4 regions of the Gellertiella sp. DMC107 genome follow, and region 4 is predicted to be linked to each of the others. Evidence: predicted binding sites of a transcription regulator. Region 4 holds the regulator's gene; each other region holds the start of a gene.

What was found. The regulator LexA, encoded in region 4, represses DNA repair genes until DNA is damaged. The targets are predictions, from matches to a motif close to TGTTCNNNNTGTGTTCNG.
Region 1: the regulator LexA is predicted to act here: its motif matches at 3,034-3,051, upstream of ACT54B_RS15215 (metallopeptidase family protein).
Region 2: the regulator LexA is predicted to act here: its motif matches at 2,159-2,176, upstream of ACT54B_RS10460 (PA0069 family radical SAM protein).
Region 3: the regulator LexA is predicted to act here: its motif matches at 2,473-2,490, upstream of recA (recombinase RecA).

What each region holds. Positions count from the first base shown of each region.
Region 1 is NZ_JBQUZZ010000004.1:286,084-290,572, forward strand. Features, by position in the region: gene ACT54B_RS15190 (pyridoxal-phosphate dependent enzyme) at 1-143, shown strand, start outside; gene leuD (3-isopropylmalate dehydratase small subunit) at 207-812, opposite strand; gene ACT54B_RS15200 (hypothetical protein) at 933-1,169, opposite strand; gene ACT54B_RS15205 (HpcH/HpaI aldolase/citrate lyase family protein) at 1,283-2,194, shown strand; gene ACT54B_RS15210 (DUF1737 domain-containing protein) at 2,191-2,397, shown strand; gene ACT54B_RS15215 (metallopeptidase family protein) at 2,421-2,843, opposite strand; gene ACT54B_RS15220 (hypothetical protein) at 3,106-4,068, shown strand; gene ACT54B_RS15225 (Y-family DNA polymerase) at 4,019-4,489, shown strand, end outside.
Region 2 is NZ_JBQUZZ010000002.1:1,050,559-1,055,047, forward strand. Features, by position in the region: gene ACT54B_RS10450 (VOC family protein) at 1-9, shown strand, start outside; gene ACT54B_RS10455 (ribonuclease HII) at 6-704, opposite strand; gene ACT54B_RS10460 (PA0069 family radical SAM protein) at 866-2,023, opposite strand; gene ACT54B_RS10465 (4-(cytidine 5'-diphospho)-2-C-methyl-D-erythritol kinase) at 2,204-3,073, opposite strand; partial or broken gene ACT54B_RS10470 (tetratricopeptide repeat protein) at 3,373-4,489, opposite strand, start outside.
Region 3 is NZ_JBQUZZ010000003.1:4,134-8,622, reverse strand. Features, by position in the region: gene alaS (alanine--tRNA ligase) at 1-1,101, opposite strand, end outside; gene recA (recombinase RecA) at 1,258-2,346, opposite strand; gene ACT54B_RS10720 (carbohydrate kinase family protein) at 2,589-3,536, shown strand; gene ACT54B_RS10715 (pseudouridine-5'-phosphate glycosidase) at 3,590-4,489, shown strand, end outside.
Region 4 is NZ_JBQUZZ010000003.1:272,374-276,862, forward strand. Features, by position in the region: gene ACT54B_RS12075 (beta-galactosidase) at 1-1,984, shown strand, start outside; gene lexA (transcriptional repressor LexA) at 2,196-2,918, shown strand; gene ACT54B_RS12085 (ComEC/Rec2 family competence protein) at 2,872-4,489, opposite strand, start outside.

The DNA of each region.
Region 1 (4,489 bases), on a different contig from region 4:
CTGCCTGCGGAGCGGCCCTTGCCGTCGCAGATGTCCATGCGGAGCTGCTCTCTCGCTACCAGAACCCGCTGGTCGTTATCTGCGGAGGCATTGCGGTCTCGCTCGACAAGATCCGGTCCTGGCAGGAAATGCAGCAGTCTTGAGACAGAAAAACCCGCGATGGAAACCATCGCGGGCGAACTGTTGTCAGCTATGAACGATAAGGATCAGGCCCAGGGATGGGACGAGGCATTCGCCGTTTCGAAGCGGTCGATGGCAGCGCCCTTTTCAAGGGTCAGGCCGATATCGTCGAGGCCGTTCAGCAGGCAGTGACGCTTGAAGGCGTCGATCTCGAAGGAGACACGACCGCCATCCGGACCGGTGATTTCCTGGCTTTCCAGGTCAACCGTCAGCACGGCATTCGAGCCGCGCTCGGCGTCATCCATCAGCTTGGACAGGTTTTCCGGGCTGACCACGATCGGCAGGATGCCGTTCTTGAAGCAGTTGTTGTAGAAGATGTCGGCGAAGGACGTGGAGATCACGCAACGGATGCCGAAGTCGAGCAGCGCCCACGGCGCGTGTTCGCGCGAGGAACCGCAGCCGAAATTGTCGCCGGCGACCAGGATCTGCGCATTGCGATAGGCCGGCTTGTTCAGCACGAAATCCGGGTTTTCCGAACCGTCTTCCTTGTAACGGGCTTCGGCGAAGAGACCTTTGCCGAGACCGGTGCGCTTGATCGTCTTCAGGTAATCCTTGGGGATGATCATGTCGGTGTCGATGTTGACGACCGGAAGGGGCGCGGCAACGCCGGTGAGCTTGACGAACTTGTCCATGGATCTGGGCCTTCACGCGTTTCAGGAATTCTCTTGGGCCATAGAGGAATTCCGCGGAAATTTGAAGGGGAATCTTTTGTCTCCCGGCCGGAAAGGCCGGGTCGGCAAAAGCCTCGACGATCACATGTCGATGATGGTCCCGCGTCCGTCGTTCCAGATACGGGTGACGCGTTCACCGGGACGCTTGGCTTCGGTACGGACATGGACCGGCTTCGGCTGCGGCATCATCGCCCGCGCGGCCATGGTCAGCGACAGGATCGCCGCAAGAACCAGCCCGAAAGACAGCGTTACGAAACCGAGAAAGCCGAGAACCACAACACTGCCGGCCGCAAAGAGAAGGGAGAGGAGACCGTGCATGACAAAATCCTTTCGTTAAGTTCCATATGGTCCCGGCATGGCCTGTCCGCAAGGGGGAGGCCTTTCCTGATCGCGCGGCTTGCGCGGACTTCGAAAGCTTGGCAAAACGGGCCATGCGCATCACCCGTTCGTCCCGTCCGCTTGTTCCCCGCCGCTCGGCGCTCAGCATTCCAGCCGTCAATCTGCGGGCGCTGGAAAAGGCCGCGACCCTTTCTGCCGATGTTTTCATCCTCGATCTGGAGGATTCTGTGGCAGAGGAGAAAAAGAACGAGGCCCGGGACAATCTGAAACGCTTCTTCGGGGCCCTTCCGTCAGACAGGCAGGCGGAATTTGTCATCCGGATCAATTCGGCCGACAGTATCCATCTGGGCGCGGATCTGGAAACGGTTCTGGCCTGCGGACCGGATGCAGTGTTGTTGCCGAAGGTGGAAACGCCCCGCGTCATTCTCGACGTGGCAGACAGGCTTTCCGAAGCCGACGGTGCGGACGCCATGCGCATCTGGGCCATGATCGAGACCCCCCGGGCGGTTCTGAATGCCGCGCTGATTGCCGAGGCGGCCCATACGCCGGATGCACGACTGGAAGCCTTCGTCATCGGCCTCAACGATTTGCGCAAGGATACCGGCGTCTTGCCGGAAAAGGGCCGGCAATACCTCGTCCCATGGATGATGCAGATTCTTCTGGCAGCCCGCGCCTACGGCCTCGACGCGCTGGACAGCGTCTCCAACGACTTCCGCGACCTCCCCGCTTTCGAGGCGGAATGTCAGCAGGGCCGGGCTATGGGTTTCGACGGAAAGATGCTCATTCATCCTGCCCAGATCGAAGCGGCAAACCGCTGCTTTGGTCCGTCGGAGCAGGCACTTGAAGAGGCTCGCCGTATCGTCTCGGCCTTTGCAGATCCGGCAGCAGCCGGTCTCGGCGTCATCAATATGGACGGACACATGGTCGAACGCCTGCATCTTGAGCAGGCCGGGCAGCTCATCGCCCTTGCCGATCGCATCGCTTCACGAAAGGACAGCCCATGAAACTCTACCGTTTTCTGACGGGGCCCGACGATTCCGCCTTCTGTCACCGTGTGACCGCTGCGCTCAATGCCGGATGGGAACTGCATGGCGCCCCCAGCCTGACCTTCAACCAGGAAGCCGGCAAGACCTATGCCGGCCAGGCTGTCGTCAAGGATGTACCGGGCAAGGATTATACGCCCGACATCAAGCTGTCCGACTATTAGGAATGGGGCGATGGCGAGCGCGCCTAGGGCACGCTCGCCTCGATCCGCTCTATGTCCTCGTCCGACAGGCCGAAATGATGGCCGATCTCGTGGATCAGCACATGGGTGATGATATCGCCCAGCGTCTCGTCATTTTCCGCCCAGTAATCCAGGATCGGTCGACGGTAGAGAAAGACCCGGTTGGGCATGTCGCCGGTTTCCATGGAGAAGCGCTCCGTCAATCCCCGCCCCTCGAAGAGTCCGAGCAGATCAAAGGGTGTTTCGAGCGCCATGTCCTCGAAAACGTCATCTGAAGGAAAGTCCTCCACCTCGATGACCAGATTGCCGGTCAGCAGGCGGAATTCCTCCGGCAACTGGCCAAAGGCCTCGATCGCAAGCGATTCGAAGGTACTGAGTGTCGGCGCATGTTTTTCGCGCCAGTCTTCGGTCTGGTCTATGCGGGCCATTCTGCCTCCTTGGAATTTCCATATAGGCCCATCCGGAAAAATTTTCGAGTATAAGCGATCACGGCATAAGGCGGCGGGAAGGCAATATTTCCGTAGCGTTAATGGCGGAGAGGAGATTTCTCTTCCCGGCTTCCCTTCCCGCCCAGGCCGCCAAGCACCGTTGACTCTTCGGCCCGCTTCTGGAATCTATTAGAACATAAAGGGAACAAACGGCAGATAGCCCACGTTCCCCGTCAACAGTCATCGAAAACAGGAGCACGTCATGGCGAAGGAGGCCCTGGCGCGGGAGAGACTTTGCGCCTTGCGCGAAACCATCGCCCGAATGGAAGGAAAGCCGGTCGCTTCCCTCGATCCGGAGGGTATGGAAGCGTCCGCGACCAAAGCTTCCCGCCGCTCCGGGGAAGACACCGGAAAGGAGCGCGCAAATTTTGCCATTCCTCCCCTGGCTGGAGCGCTTCCGGGCGGCTTGCCCAGAGCGGGCATGGCCGAAATCCGCAGTACCGAACTGCGCAATGCCGGCGCGTCTACAGGGCTTGCTTTGTCTTTCTGTGCCTTCATGGCCCGGGAAGAGGAGGCGCGGGGCACAGAGCCTGCCTTTCTCTTCATCGGAGAGCGGAGCGTTGCCCGAGAAGCAGGCGAGCCCTTTGCGGCCGGTCTGGCCGATCATGGGCTCTTTTCAGTCCGCTTTCTTCAGGCTTTTCCAAAGCGTCTGGAGGACGCGCTCTGGCTTGCAGAAGCGGCCCTTGCCAGCCGTGCTTTTCGGGCAGTGATCCTTGAAATGATGGGCAATTCCCCGCGCTTCGGGCTGGGAGAAAGCCGTCGTCTCAGCCTTAGGGCCCGCCATGCGGGAAGCCTGCTTCTTCTGTTGCGTCAGGGCGGCGCGGAAGAGGCGGGCAGCACGCTGTTTCGTCTGGAGGCGGCGCCTTCCGCCTCCGGATATTACCGGTTGCCGGATGGACGCCCCTTGGAGGGCACCATCGGCGCACCGGGATTTGCACTTCGGGTGGAAAAAAGTCCGGATCCGGCCTTGCCTCCCCTCTCCACGGCCACAGCCATCGAATGGAACGCCCATGAACGCCTTTTCGCCCTCCCCGATGCCAGCATCCCTCCTGTCCGCAACCCGGCCGGACCAGCGAATCCTGGCGCTCGCCTTCCCCCGGCTGTCGACAGACCGGATCGCGCGCAAGCGATGGGGTCCGTCGTGGCGTTCAGCCACGCCTCCTGACCGTCCCCCCCTTGTAGCCGCGGGGCGTGAACGCAACACCATGCGGCTTGTGGCCCTGGATGAAAAGGCCTCCGCTTTAGGCCTCAAAAGAGGACAGGGCCTTGCGGAAGCCCGTGCCATGTGCCCCGGTCTCGATACGGTTGCATCGGACCCGCAGGCAGACCGTCAATTCCTGCACGCCCTGGCCGATTGGTGCAGCCGATACACGCCCCTTGTTGCCAGGGATGGCGATGACGGGCTTTTTCTCGACATTACCGGCTGCAGTCATCTCTTCGGGGGAGAGGAAGGGCTTCTCGACGATCTGGCCCTGCGGCTTTCGGGAATGGGCCTGGACGTCAAGGCAGCCATTGCCGATACCCCCGGGCTTTCCTGGGCCATCGCGCATTTCGAACAAGGTCAGAGCGCGGGCTCCCGCATCGTT
Region 2 (4,489 bases), on a different contig from region 4:
GGTGCCTAGGCCCGGACGCTGTCCCCAAGGGCTGGCGGGGCGTCTTCCTGCCCGTAGGAGGCAATCGGACGGAAGCTCATGCGATGCAGGGGGCAGGGGCCATGCAAGCTGATCTGCTGCCGATGGTGGCTGGTCGCATAGCCGGCATGAATTTCGAAGCCATAGGCGGAATAGAGCGTGCCCGCCTGCTCCATCATGCGGTCTCGGGTCACCTTGGCGACGATCGAGGCTGCGGCGATGGAGACCGAACGGCTGTCGCCCTTCACCACCGCCTTGCCGGGGCAGGAAAGCCCCTTTGGCACATCCCGTCCGTCGACGAGAAGGAAATCCGGCCGGACCGCCAGATTGCAGACGGCCCGGCGCATGGCATCGAGACTGGCCTTCAGGATGTCCGTATCATCGATCCGACGCGGTCCGGAAGACGCGATGGCCACCACGGAGGTGGCGAGGATTTCGGTGAAGAGCGCGTTGCGCTGCGCGGCCGAAAGCTTCTTGGAATCATTGAGGCCGTCCGGAATATGGTCCGGATCGAGAATCACGGCAGCGGCGACGACCGGGCCTGCCAGAGGCCCGCGCCCGGCTTCGTCCGCCCCTGCCACCAGGGCATAGCCGTCCCGCATCAACGCCTGCTCCATCCGGAAATCCGGACGGTTGGCGAGAAGCTCGAAAAGTGCGGGAGAATCGGGAGGCGTGCGGCGTGTCATGCGGCGAGACTCGCACGCCTCACCGATCTCCTGCAAGCCCTCGGGCTGGATCGCTTTTCAAAAAAACGATCCACGGGCGGCGGAGCCCGAGGGTGCCGGTCTGCAATCAGGGGTTTGCAGCCGGAGCGGTCGGGGGAGGCGAGGCACCGCCTCCCGCAATCTCAAAGAAGCGAAAGCTGCACGCCCGCTCCGTCCGGCGGGGTGAAGGCATCGTCGCGCAACTGGATCGAGCGGCGCACCAGGCCCAGGCGCTTGGTGGCAAGCTCGAAGCGCCGGCCGATCTGCCAGGCATAGGGGCCGGCCCCCTTCATGCGCTTGCCGAATTCCGCGTCATAATCCTTGCCGTCCCGCATGGAGCGGATCAGGGACATCACGTGCCGGTAACGGTCGGGATAGTGGCGCAGCAGCCACTCCCTGAACAGCGGGCTCACCTCATAGGGCAGCCGGAGCAGCACATAGCTTGCCTCCCGTGCGCCCGCCGCGTGACCCGATTCGAGAATCCGCTCGATCTCGTGGTCGTTGAGGGCGGGAATGATCGGCGCCATCATCACCGCAACCGGGATGCCCGCATCGCTGAGCGCCTTGATCGTGTCCAGCCGCCGGACTGGCGTGGCCGCCCGCGGCTCCATCAGCCGCGCCAGCTTGCGGTCGAGCGTGGTCACCGAAATGCCCACCTTGGCCAGACCCTTGGCAGCCATGCGGGCGAGAATGTCGATATCGCGAAGGACCAGCGCAGACTTCGTGACGATCACCACGGGATGGTTGGCCTTTTCCAGCACTTCGAGGATCTGGCGCATGATGCGCCATTCCTTCTCGATGGGCTGGTAGGGATCCGTATTGGTGCCGATGGCGATGGTGCGCGGCTTGTAGCCCGGCTTGGACAGTTCCCGCTCCAGAAGCCTGGGAGCATCGGGCTTGGCGAACAGCTTGGATTCGAAATCCAGCCCCGCCGAAAGCCCCATATAGCTGTGGGTCGGACGGGCGAAGCAATAGATGCAGCCATGCTCGCAACCCCGATAGGGATTGATCGAACGGTCGAAGGGAATGTCGGGCGACTCGTTTCGGGTGATGATCGCCCGCGGCTTTTCCACCTGCACATCCGTGCGGAAGGGCTCCAGTTCCTCGATGGTCTGCCAGCCGTCATCGAAGGTTTCCCGCTTCTGCAGCTCGAAACGGCCGTCCGGGTTCATGCCCGCCCCGCGCCCGCGCCGCCGGCCGACATCGACCCTGAGCCCCGAGCTGGCGATAAGATGTTCGGCAATGTCAGCCGTATGGGCAGGCGCGAATGCGTCCTGCCCCGCAAGGGCCAGTTCTGTCATCGATCGCTCCTTACCGCCCGCGAGGCCTCGTGACCAATGCGGGCCGGACAGTCCATTCGTCACGTCCGGGGAGAACCCGGCCTTCGGGCAACGCAAACAAGCCCGTCTCAGTGACAAAATTCCTAGCGCAGAAAAGAGAACAATGCAAGAACAAAAATGGTCCGGCTTCCCCTTGGTCGATCAGGACAGGGTGGCTGTCGGCTCTATGAACCAGTCGGGATGATAGTGGCGGAGAATGTTCGCCGCCGCAAAAAGGGAGTGGTCGTCCCCATAGATCCCGAAGCAGGTGGCCCCGGAACCGGACATGCGGGCAAGCACCGCACCGGTTTTTTCGAGAGCCTCGATGACGGTGAGGATGGCGGGTTCCAGCGTCTCGGCAGCCGGTTGCAGATCGTTGCGCAAGGAGGCGAGCCGGGAAAGCGGTGATGCGCCCCAACCCGCCCCGGTCTCCGGCATGGGCGGGTTTTTCTTCTCGGCCAGCAGGCGAAAGATGGCGGGCGTCGAGACGGGCTTCAGCGGATTGACCAGCAGCAGGCCGAACCGGGGAAGGGCAACCGGCTGTAACTCTTCCCCGATTCCCCGGGCGATCAGCGGCCGGGAATGGAGGCACATGGGCACATCGGCGCCGAGGGAAAGCGCCAGCCTCTGGAGCTTCTCCGCATCGGGCCGGGCCTTCGCCAGCCGCATCAGGCCGCGCAGGCAGGCTGCCGCATCGGCGGAGCCGCCGCCGATGCCGGAAGCCACCGGCAGGTTTTTCTGCAGATGAATGTGCACCGGGGGAACACTGTGTCCGTCTTCGGCCAGCAGCGCCCGCAGGCCGTCGCGGGCACGGATGACCAGATTGTCTCCCGGGTCCGAGCCGGAAAGCGCGTCCGCGAAACGTCCGGAGAGGCTGAAGCCATCCGCGTCGCTTCTCTCGAAGGAAAGAAGGTCTCCCGCTTCCGTAAAAGTCACCAGCGTATCGATGAAATGGTAGCCATCGGCACGCTGCCCGGTCACGTGCAGCGAGAGATTGATTTTGGCGGGAGCCCGTTCTTCGAGGCGCGGCATGGGGCTGAGATTCAGTCGACCTTGGCCGGCACCTTGATCACCTGGCCGATCTTCAGCCGGTCCGGGTTCTTCTGGAGTTCCGCATTGAGATCGATGATTTCCCGGCCCAGTTTCCAGTCTCCGAGAAGCCGCTTGGCGATCCGCCAGACGGAATCGCCCTCGACGACCGTATAATCGCCGCTGGAGGCCGGCGCCGGAGCGGCGGCTGTGCTTGCCGTGTCGGCGGCGGGTGCGACGGCGGGTCCCGCATCCGTCTTCGGCGTGTCGCCCTTGGGCGCTTCAGGCTTGACCGGTTGCGCCGGCGCTGCATCGGCCTTGGCCGGCGCGGGCGCCTTGTCTTTCGCAGCGGAGTCGAGCTTTGGCAGCCCATCCTTGATCTTTGCCTGGATCTTGGGAATTTCCGCCGCTTCCGGCTTCATCTCCAGCGCGCGTTGCCACTGGAACACGGCTTCCCGCTCGCGGCCGACCCGCCAGTAGGCATCGCCGAGATGATCGTTGATCGTGGCATCGCCGGCCTTCAGCTCGGCGGCCCGTTCCAGCTCTTCCACCGCTTCGGGGAAACGGCCGAGACGGAAATAGGCCCAGCCGAGCGAGTCGACGATATAGCCGTCATCCGGCCGCAGCTCGACCGCCCGCTTGATCATGTCCAGACCCTCGGTCAGGTTCCGGTTCATGTCCACCCAGCTGTAGCCGAGATAGTTCAGCACCTGCGGCTGTTCCGGGTTCAGCTCCAGTGCCGTGCGGAAATTCGGTTCGGCCTTGTCCCATTCCTTCAGGCGTTCATAGGCAATGCCGCGCTGGAAATAGAGGGACCAGTAATTCTTGTCCTTGCGATTGCCGAGCGACTGGATCGCCTGATCGTAATTGCGCGCCATTTCCCGATAATCCTTGGCATCGGAAAGCACGCTGCCATAGGCGAGATAGCTGCGAATGTCCGTCGGATCGCTGGCAATCAGCGCTTTCAGGTGCTTGCGGGCCTCGTCCTGCTTCCCCGTACTGGCAAGCGCGAGGCCAAGCTGCAGTTCGGAAATTCGGCGGAGCGGCGAGGTTGCCGGAACCTGCTTGTAGAATTCGATCGCCTTGTCTGACTGGTTGGTGTTCTCCGCAAGCCCGCCGAGCAGAACCAGCGTGTCGGCGCTGTCGGGGTCCAGCGCATGGGCCATGTTGAGGTAAAGCGAGACGGCCTCGTCGGCGCCCTGGCGGTTCAGCGCGCTGCCGATGGAAAAGAGCACGGCTGCCGCGCCTTGCGCGGCGGTCTGAACCTGCTGTGCGGGCTTGCCGCCCTTCTTCAGTTCTTCGCCAAGCGCCTTCAGCGGCGCATAATTGTTGATCAGCTGGTCGCCGGTCGCGATGGTGTCGAGCGCCTTCTGCAGGTTGCCGTCGGCTGCCTCCAGGCGCGCCAGCGCCATCACGGCG
Region 3 (4,489 bases), 270 kb from region 4:
CAGGCCGCGCTCCAGCGTCTTGCGGAAACGGGTCTCTTCGAGTTTCAGGGTCTCGGAAATCAGCGCTTCGGCGCGCTGCAGCTCCGGATAGGCGCGGCCCATTTCGTTGACCAGCGTCGGCAGCAGCTTCCACATCAGCGGATCGCGGGAACCGAGCAGCTGCGCATGGCGCATGGCGCGCCGCATGATGCGGCGCAGCACATAGCCGCGGCCTTCGTTGGACGGCAGAACGCCGTCTGCAATGAGGAAAGCGGAGGAGCGCAGGTGATCGGCAATCACGCGGTGGCTCGCCCGGCGCTCGCCTTCGGCCGGTACGCCCGTATGCTCCACCGATGCGGCAATCAGCGCGCGGAACAGGTCGATATCGTAATTGTCGTGCTTGCCCTGCAGCAGGGCGGCGACACGCTCCAGGCCCATGCCGGTATCGATGGACGGACGCGGCAGCGAGACGCGCTCTTCCTTCGTCACCTGCTCATACTGCATGAAGACGAGGTTCCAGATTTCGATGAAGCGGTCGCCATCCTCTTCCGGCGAACCCGGAGGGCCGCCCCAGATATGGTCGCCGTGATCGTAGAAGATTTCCGAGCACGGGCCGCAGGGACCCGTATCGCCCATGGCCCAGAAATTGTCGGAGGTCGGGATGCGGATGATCCGGTCGTCGGAGAAACCGGCAATCTTCTTCCAGAGCCCGAAAGCCTCGTCATCATTGTGATAAACGGTGACCAGCAGACGCTTGGCGTCGATCCCGAATTCCTTGGTGATCAGGTTCCAGGCAAGCTCGATCGCGCTCTCCTTGAAATAGTCGCCGAAAGAAAAGTTGCCGAGCATCTCGAAGAAGGTGTGGTGGCGCGCGGTATAGCCGACATTGTCGAGATCGTTGTGCTTGCCGCCGGCACGCACGCATTTCTGCGCCGTGGCTGCCGTGGAATAGGGGCGATGTTCCAGACCGGTGAAGACGTTCTTGAACTGCACCATGCCCGCATTGGTGAACATCAATGTGGGATCGTTACGCGGCACGAGCGGGCTCGACGAGACGATCTCGTGGCCATTCTTCTTGAAGTAGTCGAGAAAGGTCGACCGGATTTCATTCACACCGCTCATGATACGCCCTTCATAGCCGCCCTCCGGCGGAACCATTCCATAAAAACCATTGGCTTTTATCGCCCCCTCTTGGCCCTGTCCAGCAGGACAAACGAAAGCGGCCGGGGATCGGGCGATCCACGGCCGTTTTTCTAAAATAAAGGTGAGGCGAAGGCGTTACATATCGCCCGCACCATCGTCTTCTCCGGCATCCGGACCGCCGTTCTGGAGGAAGCGGTCGGCAATCAGCCCTGCATTCTGGCGCAGAGCCATCTCGATCTCGCGGGAGAGATCCGGATTGTCGCGCAGGAAGGTCTTCGCATTCTCGCGACCCTGGCCGAGGCGCTGGCTGTTGTAGGAGAACCAGGCGCCGGACTTCTCGACGATACCGGCTTTTACGCCAAGATCGATGAGTTCGCCCGTCTTGGACACGCCTTCGCCATACATGATGTCGAATTCCACCTGCTTGAAGGGAGGCGCCATCTTGTTCTTGACCACCTTCACGCGGGTCTGGTTGCCCACCACCTCGTCGCGCTCCTTGACGGAACCGATGCGGCGGATGTCGAGACGAACGGAGGCGTAGAACTTCAGGGCGTTGCCGCCTGTGGTGGTTTCCGGCGAACCGAACATCACACCGATCTTCATGCGGATCTGGTTGATGAAGATCACCATGCAGTTGGACCGGGAGATGGAGGCGGTGAGCTTGCGCAGCGCCTGGCTCATCAGGCGGGCCTGCAGGCCCGGCAGGCTGTCGCCCATCTCGCCTTCGATTTCCGCCCGCGGCGTCAGCGCCGCCACGGAGTCGACCACCAGCACGTCGATGGCGCCGGAGCGCACCAGCGTATCGGTGATTTCGAGCGCCTGCTCGCCCGTATCCGGCTGCGAGATCAGGAGGTTCTGCAGGTCGACACCCAGCTTGCGGGCATAGACCGGGTCGAGCGCGTGCTCGGCGTCGACGAAGGCGCAGATACCGCCCTTCTTCTGCGCTTCCGCAATGGTCTGCAAGGCAAGCGTCGTCTTGCCCGAGCTTTCCGGGCCGTAAATCTCGATGATGCGGCCCTTGGGCAGGCCACCAATGCCAAGCGCGATATCGAGGCTCAGCGAGCCCGTCGATACGGTATCGATCTCCACGACATTCTCATTGGAACCGAGCTTCATGATCGATCCCTTGCCGAACGCCCGTTCGATCTGGGAGAGAGCCGCGTCCAGTGCCTTGCTTTTATCCACCGTTTTGTCCTCTACAAGCCGCAAAGAATTTTGTGACATATGATCCACCTTTAGGTTATTGAAGCTGCACAGGCAACGAAGCTTCCCATGGCCTGTATGTACTCTTTTTGTTCCGCTATTTCAAGAGCCGATCATGCCCTTGAAACAGAAAGACAAACAAGCGTTTGTTCTTATTTTGTTTTCGAGTGCCGGAACGCGCTTCAGAAAGGTCGGGAAGAGCGAGGCCGGGAGGAGCGGAGGCCCGCGAATCGTCCGCGGCGCCAGGGAGACAACGAGGGCTCATGAGGGGATCATCCATACTGGTTCTGGGCGGCGCCCACATGGACCGGCGCGGCCGGATCGGCGGCGAAACCGTGCCCGGCGCCAGTAATCCGGGCAGTTGGTTCGAGGAAGCGGGTGGCGGCGGCTTCAATGCCGCGCGCAATCTCGCAAGACTCGGACATGCCGTCTCCATGGTCTCCCCGCTGGGCGGCGACCGCGAGGCCGAGGCCGTTGCCGAGGCTGCCGCCCTGGCGGGCGTGGATCACCACCCCATGGTTTTTCTCGACCGGAAGACGCCCAGCTACACGGCCATTCTCGAGGCAGACGGCAATCTCGTGATTGCGCTCGCCGATATGGAGCTCTACCGGCTGTTTGGCCCGCGCCGGATCGAGGCGCGCCAGATGCGGGACCGTCTTGCAAAGGCTGACCTGTTGCTGGTCGATGCGAACCTGCCGCAGGAAACCCTTGTGGCCATCGGACGCGCAGCGGAAGGACGAGGACTTTCCCTGGCGGGCATTGCCATATCGCCAGCCAAGGTGGTGCGGTACCGGCCGATCCTGTCCGCGCTCTCCGCCCTTTTTCTCAACGAGGCCGAGGCGGCCGCCATCGCCGGCGAGCGGGCGGAAAGCGCGGCAGATTGGCCGAAGCTTCTGCGCCGGGCCGGGTTGAAGGGGGGCGCGGTCACCCGCGGCGCACGCCAGACCGTCCTGTTTGATGAAAACGAAGCTGTCGGCCTTACCCCGCCTCCTGCCGACAGGATCGCGGACGTCACGGGTGCCGGCGACAGCTTTGCGGCGGGCGTCCTGTCCGCCCGGATGCATGGCCTCCCCCTTTCGGAAGCCATCCGCTGGGGCACCGCCGCGGCCCGCATCACGCTGGCATCGCCACTGGCCTGCGCGCCCGATCTTTCGCCAGAAAGCCTTGCCGCCGTGCTGCCCCTTGTGCCTCGCGCCGAAATATTGTCTTGAATAGCGTCAACCCCGGGCCTGCCTCTCAAGGCCCGCTGCTCCGGATAGAACCGATGACCCGACCGATCTCCCAGTCCCTTCCCGTTTCCTTTTCCCGTGAAGTCGCCGCCGCCAAGGCCCGCGGCGCGCCCATCGTTGCGCTGGAATCCACCATCATCACGCACGGCATGCCCTATCCCGGCAATCTTCATATGGCGGAAAGCGTGGAAGCGATCATCCGGCAGGAAGGCGCCGTTCCGGCCACCATCGCCGTCATTCACGGCACGCTGCATATTGGCCTCGAAAAGGAAGACCTGCTGGAGCTCGCCCAGACCAAGGGCGCCATGAAAGTATCCCGCGCCGATCTCGCCTTTGCGATTGCGGAGCGCCGCACCGGCGCCACCACCGTTGCGGCGACGATGATTGCCGCAGCCCGCGCCGGCATCAAGGTGTTCGCCACCGGCGGCATCGGCGGCGTACACCGGGGTGCGGAACTCAGCTTCGACATATCCGCCGATCTGGAGGAATTTGCCCGCACGCCCGTCATCGTCGTCTGCGCCGGGGCGAAAGCGATCCTCGACATTCCGAAGACGCTCGAAGTGCTGGAAACCCGGGGCGTGCCGGTCGTGACCTATGACAGCATGGAATTCCCGGCCTTCTGGTCGCGCGGTTCCGGCCTGCCCTCGCCGCTGATGCTGAACAGCCCGGCCGCCATCGCCAATTTCCAGAAGACGCGCGATCAGCTCGGCATCGATGGTGGCATGCTGGTCGCCAATCCCGTGCCGGAAGCGGCGGAAATTCCGCGCGAGGAAATGGAAATCTATATCGGTCGCGCCCTTTCCGATGCCGAAGACAACGATATTGTCGGCAAGGCCGTCACGCCATACCTGCTCGACCGCATCTATCACCTGACCGAGGGCCGCTCGCTGCGCACCAACATCGCCCTCGTGGAAAACAATGCCCATCTGGCCGCC
Region 4 (4,489 bases):
TCCCTCCCCCTATATCGCTCCCGACCGGCTCGAGCTTGGGGTCTGCTACTATCCCGAACAATGGCCCAAGGAAAAATGGGGTGAGGATGCCGCCCGAATGGCTGACCTCGGGCTCGATTGGGTTCGGATCGGCGAGTTCAGCTGGGCGCTGATCGAGCCCGAGCCCGGCCAGTTCGATTGGGGATGGATGGACGAGGCGATCGACATCCTCGGCAAAGCCGGGCTGAAGGTCATTCTCGGGACGCCCACGGCCGCGCCGCCGAAATGGCTGGTGGACCGGTACCCGGATATCCTTGCCGTCGGTCCGGACGGTCGGCAGCGGCGCTTCGGCGCACGACGTCACTACTGCTTCTCGAGCGAAACCTATTTCCGCGAGGCGGGCCGGATTACCCGCGCTTTCGTGGACCGGTATGGGCATCATCCTTTCGTCAAGGCCTGGCAGACGGATAACGAATATGGCGACCACGACACCATTTACAGCTACTCCGAAAGCGCACATCGCGCCTTCCGGCAGTGGCTCGAGGCGCGGTATGGCACGATCGACGCGCTGAACACCGCCTGGGGTACGCGTTTCTGGTCGATGCGCTACCGATCCTTCGAGGAGGTGGACGTGCCCCTTCAGGTCGTGGAGGAACCAAGCCCGACCCATCTGGTGGATTTCGTGCGCTTCTCGTCCGATCAGGTCGTGCGCTTCAATCGCCAGCAGGTCGACATTATTCGCGCCGGATCGCCCGGTCGGCCAGTGACGCATAATTTCATGTCGCACAACATCGACTTCGATCATTTCAAACTCTCGGCGGACCTCGATGTCGCCTCGTGGGACGTTTATCCGATGGGCGGGTTGATCAATGGGCGCCTCTCCAATGCGGAAAAGGAACGGAGGCTGCGCACCGGCGATCCCGACCAGGTCGCCTTCAACCACGATCTTTATCGCGCCACCGGAAAAGGCCGCGTGTGGGTGATGGAACAGCAGCCCGGCCCCGTGAACTGGGCCGCGCATAACCAGTCGCCCGACGATGGAATGGTGCGCTTGTGGACATGGCTCGCCTATGCGCATGGGGTGGATATGGTGGCGTATTTCCGCTGGCGTCAGGCCCCCTTTGCGCAGGAACAGTTTCATGCCGGCCTGCTGCTGCCGGATTCGACCCCGGATCAGGCCTTTCATGAAACCGCCCTCGTGGCAGCCGAGCGAAAATGCCTGCCTGCCGCGCAGACCAAGGCGAAGGCGTCTGTTGCCCTTCTCATGGATTACGAATCGCGATGGGCGAGCCGGGCACTTCCGCAAGGAAGAACCTATTCCGCGTCCGCGCTTTGCCTGGACTGGTATGCAGCCCTTTCCCGCCATGGCGTGGATGTGGACATTATCAATCAGTCCAGCGATGTCTCGGATTACCGGCTGGTGCTGTGTCCGGATCTGCTGATCGCCGATCCCGGCTTCATCGCTCGCCTCCAGGCTTCCGGGGCGAAGGTGCTGTTCGGCCCCCGCTCCGGCAGCAAGACAGGAGACATGCACATTCCGGACGGACTTCCCCCGGGGCCGCTCCGCGATCTTCTCTCCCTGAAGGTGGTTCGTGTGGAAAGCCTGCCCTCGGCTCTCGGTGAACCCGTGCTTTTCGGCAATCGACAGTTCGCTGCCGGTACCTGGCGGGAAACTATCGAAACGGACGAGCCGGTCTTGGCTACGTTCCAGGGACCCTATCGTACCGGAGCGCCCGCCATCGTCGGAAATGACAAGGCCCGCTATCTCGCGACGATCCCCACGCCCGATTTCCTTCACGCTCTGATGCGCGACTCACTGGACTGGGCGGGTGTCGCATGGATGCCGGATCTTGGCGACATCCGGATTGTCCGGCGGGGCGAGCTGAGCTTCGCGTTCAATTTCGGGAGCGAGACCACGGATCTGGAGCTGCCGGCGAAGGCGGATATTCTCGTGGGCGAAAAGGCAATTGCGCCCTGCGGTGTCACCATATGGAGACAAGGCTGAAACGCCGCATGAGCCGGATTTGAGCCGCTCGTTCCACCCGTCCGGGGCCTTATCGGGACCCGGGCGGTGGCGCTTTCTCACCCTTGGGGAAACATATAAAAATTTCATCGATCCTTTGCTGGCTTTAATCGAATATTTGCCACTTGCGGAACACAAATGGAACATATAGGGTCCGTTCTGGATTTGTTTCACGATTCTGGGGATTGGCGAGATGCTGACGCGCAAACAACAGGAATTGCTGCTCTTCATTCACGAGCGAATGAAGGAGTCGGGTATTCCGCCTTCTTTCGATGAGATGAAGGATGCCTTGGACCTTGCATCGAAGTCCGGGATTCATCGGCTGATCACGGCCCTGGAAGAGCGCGGCTTCATTCGCCGCCTGCCCAACCGGGCCCGGGCGCTCGAGGTCATCAAACTGCCGGAGGCCTATACGCCCAGCTTGCAGCCGCGCCGCGGCTTTTCGCCGAGCGTGATCGAAGGCAGTCTCGGAAAACCGCAGCCAGCTCCCGCTCCGGCAAAGCCCGCCCCCGCTCCTGCCAATGATGCGACGACGGTTGCAGTGCCGGTCATGGGCCGTATCGCCGCCGGTGTCCCGATCTCGGCGATCCAGAACAACACGCACGAGATTTCCGTGCCAGTGGAGATGCTGGCGAGCGGCGACCATTATGCGCTGGAAGTCAAGGGCGACTCGATGATCGATGCCGGTATCCTGGATGGAGACACGGTGATCATTCGCAATACCGCCAGTGCGACCCCCGGCGATATTGTCGTGGCGCTGGTTGATGACGAGGAAGCGACTCTGAAGCGGTTTCGGCGCAAAGGCGCGTCCATCGCGCTCGAAGCGGCGAATCCCGCCTATGAAACGCGCATTTTCGCGGCCGATCGGGTCAAGGTTCAGGGAAAACTGGTCGGCCTGATTCGTCGCTATCACTAGGCAGGACTGCCAGGGGTCGGTTCGAGCCTGCGTTAGGCTCCGCACCTGTGAGGAGCCGCTGCAGGGTCTCGGGGACGGGATTCCTTGGGCCTCCGGTGTGCCAGTCATAGGTTCTGTTGGCGAGCCAGGGTCGGTCGAGACGCGTATAGGACGGTTTGATCACGACTGCCCCCGTAGCCTCGTCGAAGCGGATTTCCTCTGAACCGGTCATGCGGAGAGTATCTCGGCTGATCAGCAGCGCGCCCGAGCGGCATTCCGTGAAACCTCTTCCGGTTCTGGCCACAACGATATCCGCAAGATCACAGGCAATGCCCGTATAGATGCTGTTGACGACAAGCGCGACGGTATGGTCTGCCGCCTTTCCAATGCACCAGGATCGATCCTTGCAGGCAAAGCGCTGCCCGGAGAGCAGGTCGATTGTGGTTGCCAGCAGACCGCGTTCAACGATCTCTTCCGTATCCGTCAAGGGCCGATAGCGGTCATCCGGTTGGTCCTTCCGGCCTGCACTGTCGGGTTCGACCGTCAGGGGTGGCATGACGTCGCCCAGACCATATAGTCTTTGCCACTGGTCCGTAACAAAGGATTGGCCTGAGGGATCCGCAGTCCAGAGGCGTCCGGACGAGACAAAGGCGGCCACCTCTCCCCCTTCGTGCAGAACAAGGTCAGGCGGTTTTTCACGGGGCTCCAAAGCATAGAGAAATCCGGCTGCGAGCAGAATCACAAGTCCCGAGATCCTCAGCGGGGTACGCAGGAGGCATAAAATCAGAAATCCTGAGCCGGCACATAAAAATGCCGAAGCGGGAATCGGGAGCACCGTAAGTTCGCCGCCGATTGCCGCCACCTTATTCCCGACGGCAATTACAGCGCCCAGTCCAAGCCCCATAAGCTTCAGGGGCACGACATCCAGTCCTACAGGCATGAGCAGCATGGCTGCCAACGCCATGGGCATGACCAGCATATCGAGAAGGGGGGCCGCCAGCATGTTGGCGAGGAAGCCTTGCAGCGGGAAACGCTGGAAATGGGCCATGGAGAAAATGGCCGTGGACAGACCGCCCACAAGCGCCGTCGCGGCGATCCCGGTCAATAGCCGGGCCCCGCGGCCGACGGCACTGAGCACAGGATGGCGGGACTTCGGCCTCTGGGGCTTCCCCCACCTCGCCCAGGCTTCGTACACGGCTATCAATCCGATCGTACCGGAAAAGGAAAGCTGAAAACTGGCCGACAACCCGGCGGACGGGCTTTGGATCAGGATGATCCAGGCGGTCAAGGCAACGGTGCGCTGGCTGATGGCCGGACGATCCGCCAGGACCGCGCCGAGAGAGAGCAGCATCATCAGAAAGGCACGCTCCGCCGAAACGGCAAAGCCGGACAGAAGATAGTAGCTGCCCGTCCCGATCACGGCGCCCACCGCCGCCAGTTTCTTGCCCGAATAGGCATGACTGAAGCCGAGGGAAAGACTGAAGACCGAGCGGAGCCCGATAAAGAACACGGCGGCCGCCAGCACCATATTCATCCCGGAAATGGCGATGATATGGGCCAGACCGGATTTCCGGAGCGTTTCGACCGTATCG